Urbifossiella limnaea: one gene and its partner. The protein of the gene in region 1 interacts with the protein of each later gene in a pairwise test. Links are inferred from orthologs where the notes say so. Each region holds a gene or a part of one and is shown in the gene's direction. Other genes may lie near its edges. The genes, in order: recO and recR.

Evidence for each region.
Region 2: the proteins of recO (region 1) and recR interact in binary tests that used the Escherichia coli proteins (3 or more experiments, as listed by UniProt). The link is inferred for Urbifossiella limnaea from one-to-one orthologs.

Annotation. Positions count from the first base shown.
Region 1 is NZ_CP036273.1:3,302,562-3,305,733, reverse strand. The notes cover bases 110-2,967. They hold recO (DNA repair protein RecO), read left to right. Parts: upstream 110-1,106; coding sequence 1,107-1,829; downstream 1,830-2,967. Other genes in these bases: ETAA1_RS13495 (tetratricopeptide repeat protein), read left to right, coding at 1,857-2,967; pdxH (pyridoxamine 5'-phosphate oxidase), read right to left, coding at 393-1,031; ETAA1_RS13510 (hypothetical protein), read left to right, coding at 110-385. Also shown: more of ETAA1_RS13510, read left to right, coding at 1-109; more of ETAA1_RS13495, read left to right, coding at 2,968-3,092; LPS assembly lipoprotein LptE, read left to right, coding at 3,108-3,172. UniProt on the Escherichia coli protein: Involved in DNA repair and RecF pathway recombination.
Region 2 is NZ_CP036273.1:3,087,025-3,090,264, forward strand. The notes cover bases 52-2,977. They hold recR (recombination mediator RecR), read left to right. Parts: upstream 52-1,177; coding sequence 1,178-1,777; downstream 1,778-2,977. Other genes in these bases: dnaX (DNA polymerase III subunit gamma/tau), read left to right, coding at 52-808; ETAA1_RS12610 (YbaB/EbfC family nucleoid-associated protein), read left to right, coding at 808-1,152; rpoN (RNA polymerase factor sigma-54), read left to right, coding at 1,823-2,977. Outside these bases: more of dnaX, read left to right, coding at 1-51; more of rpoN, read left to right, coding at 2,978-3,240. UniProt on the Escherichia coli protein: May play a role in DNA repair. It seems to be involved in an RecBC-independent recombinational process of DNA repair. It may act with RecF and RecO.

The DNA of each region.
Region 1 (3,172 bases):
GGTGCGCATCACCGTCGTCACGGTGCTGGCCACCCGCGCGAATAAGAGCGTGGACGAGCGGCTCGTCGAACTGGCGAAGGAAGTGCAGAAGCGCGACGCGGCGCTGACTGGCTTCAAGCTCCACGCCTCGGAAGCGAAGTCCGTGGCCCCCGGCGACAGCGTCCGCTTCGATCTCGTGGACGGCAAGAAGCTCGAGGTGAAGGTGGAGCGGCCGCGCGACGAGAACGGCCGGGTGGCGCTGAAGATCCGCCCGCCGGGGCTCGGCGAGGTGACGTACACCTGCACCTGCGACCGCTTCTTCCCCGTAGTGACTCCGCACCGCACCCGCGACGGCGAGACGCTGATCGTGGCCGTGATGGCCCGGCCGTGCATGTTGAAGAAGTAGCCACCCTTCACGGCGCCAGCCGGTCCCGCACCCACCCGTCACCGCCGCGCGTGAAGCGGATGCGATCGTGCAGCCGACTCCGCCGCCCCTGCCAGAACTCGATGACCCGCGGCAGCACCCGGTAGCCCCCCCAGTGCGGCGGCCGTGGCACGTTTCCGTCGGGGTAGCGAGCCGTCAACTCGGCGTGCTGCTGCTCCAGCACCTCACGGCCGGCGATCACCACGCTCTGCGGCGACGCCCACGCCCCGAGCCGACTGCCGAGGGGGCGGACCGTGTAGTACTCGTCCGACTCCGCCGCGCTCACCACTTCGACCGTACCCTCGACACGCACCTGCCGCTCGACCGCCTGCCACAGGAAGACGAGCGCGGCACGCGGGTTAACCTCGAGCTCGCGGCCCTTGCGGCTATCGTAGTTCGTGAAGAAGGTGAAGCCGCGCTCGTCGAGGCCCTTCAGCAACACGGCCCGCGCGGACGGCCAACCGTCGGGCGTTGTGGTGGCGAGTGTGAAAGCGTTCGGGTCCGGCAGACCGGCGGCGATGGCCTGATCGAGCCAGCGGCGGAAGAGCGCGAACGGGTCGCGACCGGCGTCGTCCTCCGAGAGGCCGCCGGCGCTGTACTCCTGCCGCAGGTCCGCGAGTGACGCCATGCTTCCTCTCCGTGCCGGGCGGGCTTCGCCGCGCCCCTCTACTGTGCTATCACGGAACGACCCCCGGGGGAAGCGATGGCGGCCGAGCAGGCGTTGGCACTCGTGGTCCGCGGCACCGACTGGAGCGAGACCAGCCGGATCACGACGCTGTTCACCCGCGAGTTCGGCAAGCTGCGCGGCCTGGCGAAGGGCGGCCGTCGGCTCAAGAGTAGCTTCGACTGTTCGTTCGACCTGCTGACCGTGTGCCGCGTCGTGTTCCTGCGGAAGGCCCAGGGCGGGCTCGACCTGCTCACCGAGGCGCGGATGGAGGAGCAGTTCCCCGCCCTGCGCGAGAACCTGGCGGCGCTCAACGCCGGGTACTACGTCGCCGAGTTGCTGTCCGACGGGACGCAGGACTACGACCCGCACCCCGAGCTGTTCGACGCCGCGCTCGACACGCTGCGGAAGTTGGGCGAACCGGGCGAGTCGCCGGTCGACGCGGTGACGCGATTCGAGCTTGTTTGGCTCAAGGAACTCGGCTATCGCCCGCGGCTCGACGTGTGTACCGGGTGCGGCAAGGCCGTGCCTGGGGGCGTGACGCGGGTGTGGTTCAGCCCGGCCGCCGGCGGAGTGGTCTGCACCCCGTGCAGCCCAAGCCAGCCGGACCGCCGGCCGCTCACCGGCGACGCCCTGCGGGCCATCGCCACGGGGGTCGTGGCCGAGCCGGTGCGGGCGGAAGTGCGGGCGGTGCTCGGGCAGGTGGTCAGCTTCGTGCTCGGCCGCCGGCCGCGGATGCACCGGTTCCTCACCGACCGGTAGCGACCGAACGGAAACGGGGGAGAGGTCATGGCCGACGCTGCCGGGCGGGTGTGCCGCGGGCTCCAGCTCCTCACCGGGGCGCTGGCCGTGGCCCTCGTCGCCCCGGGCTGCCAGGGCTTCACCAAGTTCAAGGAGCGGGTCGCCGAATTCCGCTTCTCCAAGAGCTACGAGGACGCCCGCGCCGAAGAAAAGCTGGCCGAGGCCGAGGGCGAGTTCACCGCCGCCAACTACGCCGACGCCCGTGACAAGTTCAAGCGGCTCGCCGACAACACCGGCAACCCGGCCACGCTCGCCGAGCGCGCCCGCTTCATGCAGGCCGAGTGCGACCGGATGCAGAGCAACTACCCCCGCGCCGTCGACACTTACCACCGCCTGCTGATGGACTTCCCGACCGGTGCCCACCGCCGCGAGGCGTGCGCCCGGATGTTCGAGATTTCCGATTACTGGCTCGACGACTTCCGCGACGAGATCACCACACGCACCGCGGCCGGGGAGAAGGGCGTCATGCGGTGGACGCCGAAGTGGAACAACCCGCTCGACAAGTCGCGGCCGTTCCTGGTGCAGGAGGGGCGGGCGACCGAGGTGCTGGAGAACATCCACACCCACGACGTGACCGGCCCGACCGCCGACACGGCGCTGTTCTGGTGCGGCTACGTCAACTTCGTCCGCGGCAACTTCGACGAGGCCGACCACTTCTTCAGCCAGCTGGTCGAGCTCCACCCGGACAGCCGGTGGCGGCCGCAGGCCATCGCCTACGCCGTGCAGGCGAAGAACAACGCCACCGGCGGCGCCATCTACGACGGCCGCAAGTGCGCGGAGGCGCTCCACCTCGTTCAGATGGCCGAGGCGACGGTGCCCGAGATCACCCAGGACCCGGCCATGGCCGAGCGGATGACCCGGGCCCGCTTCGCCATCCGGTTCCAGCAGGCCGAGAAGGATTTTGAGACGGCCCGGTTCTACGAGCGGACTGGGCACCCCGGCTCGGCCGTGTTCTACTACGAACTCGTCCGCCGTCGCTACGCCGGCACCCGTTACGCCGACCTGGCCACGGAGCGCAAAGAATTCCTGATGCGGACGATCGCCGAGGGCCGCACGCCGCCGGGGACCGATCCCATCCGTGTGCTGCAAGCGAAGTGGGACGAACTGATGGGCCGACCGAACGTGGTGCAGCCCGAGGCTCTACCCACGGACGCGCCGACGGCCGCCCCGACGGCCCCCGTCAGGCAGCCCGCGACGTTGCCCGGCTATAACGCCGCCCCCTGACCCGGCGAGGCCCGCATGACCCGCACGCTCCCCGCCGTCGGCGGGGTCATCGTCCTCGCCGTGGCCGTCGGCTGCCAGGG
Region 2 (3,240 bases), 220 kb from region 1 along the record:
GGAGAGCGTCAGTAAGGTCGTCGGGCGAATCAGCCTCGATACTGTGTTGGCCGGGCTCGACGTGTGGACGACGACGAAAGCCCGTGTGCGCGGCATGGGACACGGCCAGGTGCTGCTAGAAATGGCGGCCGTGCGGCTCGCCCGCATGGACGAGGCGCTTTCCGTCGGGCAATTGCTCCGGTCGATCGCCCAGGGTGGGCCGCCGCATGCCGCGCCTGGCGGCAACGGTGTGGCAACAATGGGCGGTGCGTCAGTCGACGGCGTAAAAAAAAACAGCCCGCTGACGCTGGCGTCGGATCGAACCGGATGGGATAATTCGGCAGTTGGTGACGGTACTCCGCGAGACTTGACCGTGGAGTCGGTCGCCGCGGTGTGGCAGGACGCCAAGCGGATTCTGCACGAGCGGGCGCCGCTTCTCGCCAGTCAACTCGATTCGGCACTTGTGCCTGCAATTTTCGGGCCAAATTCGCTGGCAATCCGGTTTCCCCCCGGGTATAATTCCGCTTACCAGGCGAGTGCCACCGAGCAGGGTCTGCTTCGCGTGCAGGACGCGCTGAAGCGTGTGACGGGCAAGCCGGTCACGGTCCGCTTCGACGCCCCGCCCAGTGGCGGGCCCGCCGAATCGCCCGCGAAGTTGCCGGCGACCTCTGCCGCGGAGCGAAAGAAGACGCTGATGACGCTGCCGTTCTTCCAGAAGGCGGCCGACTCGCTCGGGGCGCAGCTGTGGCACGTGGACGAGGCGTTCGACCCGGCCGCCGTCGCCCCCCAGCCCGCGACCCCGACCGACGACACCGACGAGGCGACGTGATGTTCGGAAAGCTCGGCTCGCTGATGTCCCTGATGGGGAACTCCGGCAAGCTCAAGGAGGAGATGGAGAAGCTGAACACCCAGCTCGGGACAATCGTCGCCGAGGGGGCCGCCGGCGCCGGCTATGTGACTGCGAAGGTGAACGGCCGGATGGAGGTGGTGTCCGTGGCGATCACGCCCGACGCCATGACCGACCGCGAGATGCTCGAAGACCTGGTTGCCGCGGCCGTGAACAACGCGATGGCCAAAGCCCGCGAGCAGGTCGCCACCGCGACGGCAAAGATGGCCGAGAACATGGGGCTGCCGCCGGGGATGCTGGGCGGCGGGCTGCCGGGGCTGTCGTGACGAACCGCAAGTCTGTGAGGGCGTCGTGGGCGAACCGCAGGGGGTGATCGGGCGGCTGCTGGAGGAGTTGGCCAAACTCCCCGGCATCGGGCCGAAGAGTGCCGAGCGCATCGCCCACTTCCTGCTGGCGGGCGACCGGTCGCAGGCGACGAAGCTCGCGGACGCGCTGCGGGCCGTAGCCGACCGCGTCCGGCCGTGTCGGGAGTGTTTCACCCTCACGGACCGGGAAGTCTGCGAGATCTGCTCCGACCCGCGCCGCGACGCCGCCCTGCTGTGCGTCGTCGAGACGCCCCGCGACGTGGCCTCGTTCGAGCGCGCCGGCAGCTTCCGCGGGCTGTACCACGTCCTCGGCGGACGGCTCGCCCCGCTCGACGGCGTCGGCCCGGACCGGCTGACGTTCGCGCCGCTGGTCGATCGCGTGAAGCGCGGCGGCGTGCGGGAGGTGATCCTGGCGACGAGCCCAACGCTGGAAGGCGACGGCACGGCGCTGTACGCGGCCGACGTACTTTCGGGGAGCGGTGCGGCGGTGACGCGGTTGGCACGCGGGTTGCCTTCCGGTGCGTCCCTTGAGTTGGCGAATGCGCAGATGCTGACCGACGCCCTCCAGGGGCGGCGGGCGTTCTGACCCGACCCACCCGGGCGGCCCGGGTTGACCTTAGGCGGAGACGATATGAGCGGGATGCGGATCGGCATGGACCTTTCGGTGCGCATGAATCAGCAGATGATTCTCGCGCCGCGGATGATCCAGTCGATGGAGATCCTGCAGCTCCCCATCATCGACCTGCAGGCGAAGATCGAGAAGGAACTCCAGGAGAATCCGTTCCTGGAGCAGAAGGAGCAACTCGGCGAGAACGAGGAGGGGGCCGAGAAGGAGTTCAACCCCGACGCCCCGCTGAAGCACGACGACACCGGCGACCTGGAGTTCAGCCGGCTGGAGGCGCTGAACCGCGACTGGGACGACCACTTCAACGAGGAGCACCGCGGCAGCCGCGGCGCCCTCGAAGAAGAGGGCGACCGCAAGATGGACGCGATGGCGAACATGCCGGACCGCCCGCGGTCGCTGCAGGACCACCTCGACGAGCAGCTCGGCGAGCTGGAACTCGACCCCGAGGTGCGGGCCCTCGCCAAGCACGTGTGCAGCTTCATCGACCGCACCGGCTACCTCGGCTCCCGGATCAAGACGAAGCGCCGCGAGACCGACGACGAGTCGGAGGCGCGCGAGACGTTCAGCCCGATCACGCTCCTGGAGATCGCCCAGACCTACGACCAGCTCGTCACCGAGGACGAGGTCGAGGACGTGCTCGTCAGCGTGATCCAGAAGCTCGACCCGCCCGGCATCGGCGCCCGCACGCTCCGCGAGTGCCTGCTCCTGCAAATCACCGACGAGACGCCGTGTGCCGACGTGCTGCGCGTGCTCGTCCGCGACCACCTGGACGACATCGGCTACAACCGCATCCCCGTGATCCAGAAGGCGACGCGGTTCGACATCCCCACCATTCAGGAGGCGGTGGAGGCGCTGCACCACCTCGACCCGAAGCCGGGCCTCAAGTTCGCGGAGAGCGGCGTGCAGTACGTCGTCCCCGACGTGGTGGTCGAGCGGAACGACGACGGCGACTACGACGTGCGGCTGACCGACGACTGGGTGCCGAACATCCGCATCAGCAAGCGGTACTTCGAGCTGTACAAGTCGAAGGGGCTCGACGAGGCGGCCAAGGAGAAGCTCCGGAAGTCGCTGCAGTCCGCACAGTGGCTCGTGTCCGCCGTCGAGCAGCGGCGGAACACGCTGATGAAGGTGACGAAGGCCATCATCGACCACCAGCGGGCGTTCCTCGACGCCGGCCCCGAGCACATCCACCCGCTGAAGATGCAGCAGATCGCCGACCTGGTGAAGGTCCACGTGACGACCGTGAGCCGGGCCGTGGACGACAAGTGGGTGCAGACGCCGCGCGGCGTGTTCCCGCTGAAGCGGTTCTTCGGCGGCGGCAAGGTGAACGTCCAGACGCAGGAGGACGTGGCCTACGAGGTGATGAAGCAGAAGCTGATGGAGCTGGTGAGCGACGAGGACAAGGCGAACCCGCTTTCTGACGA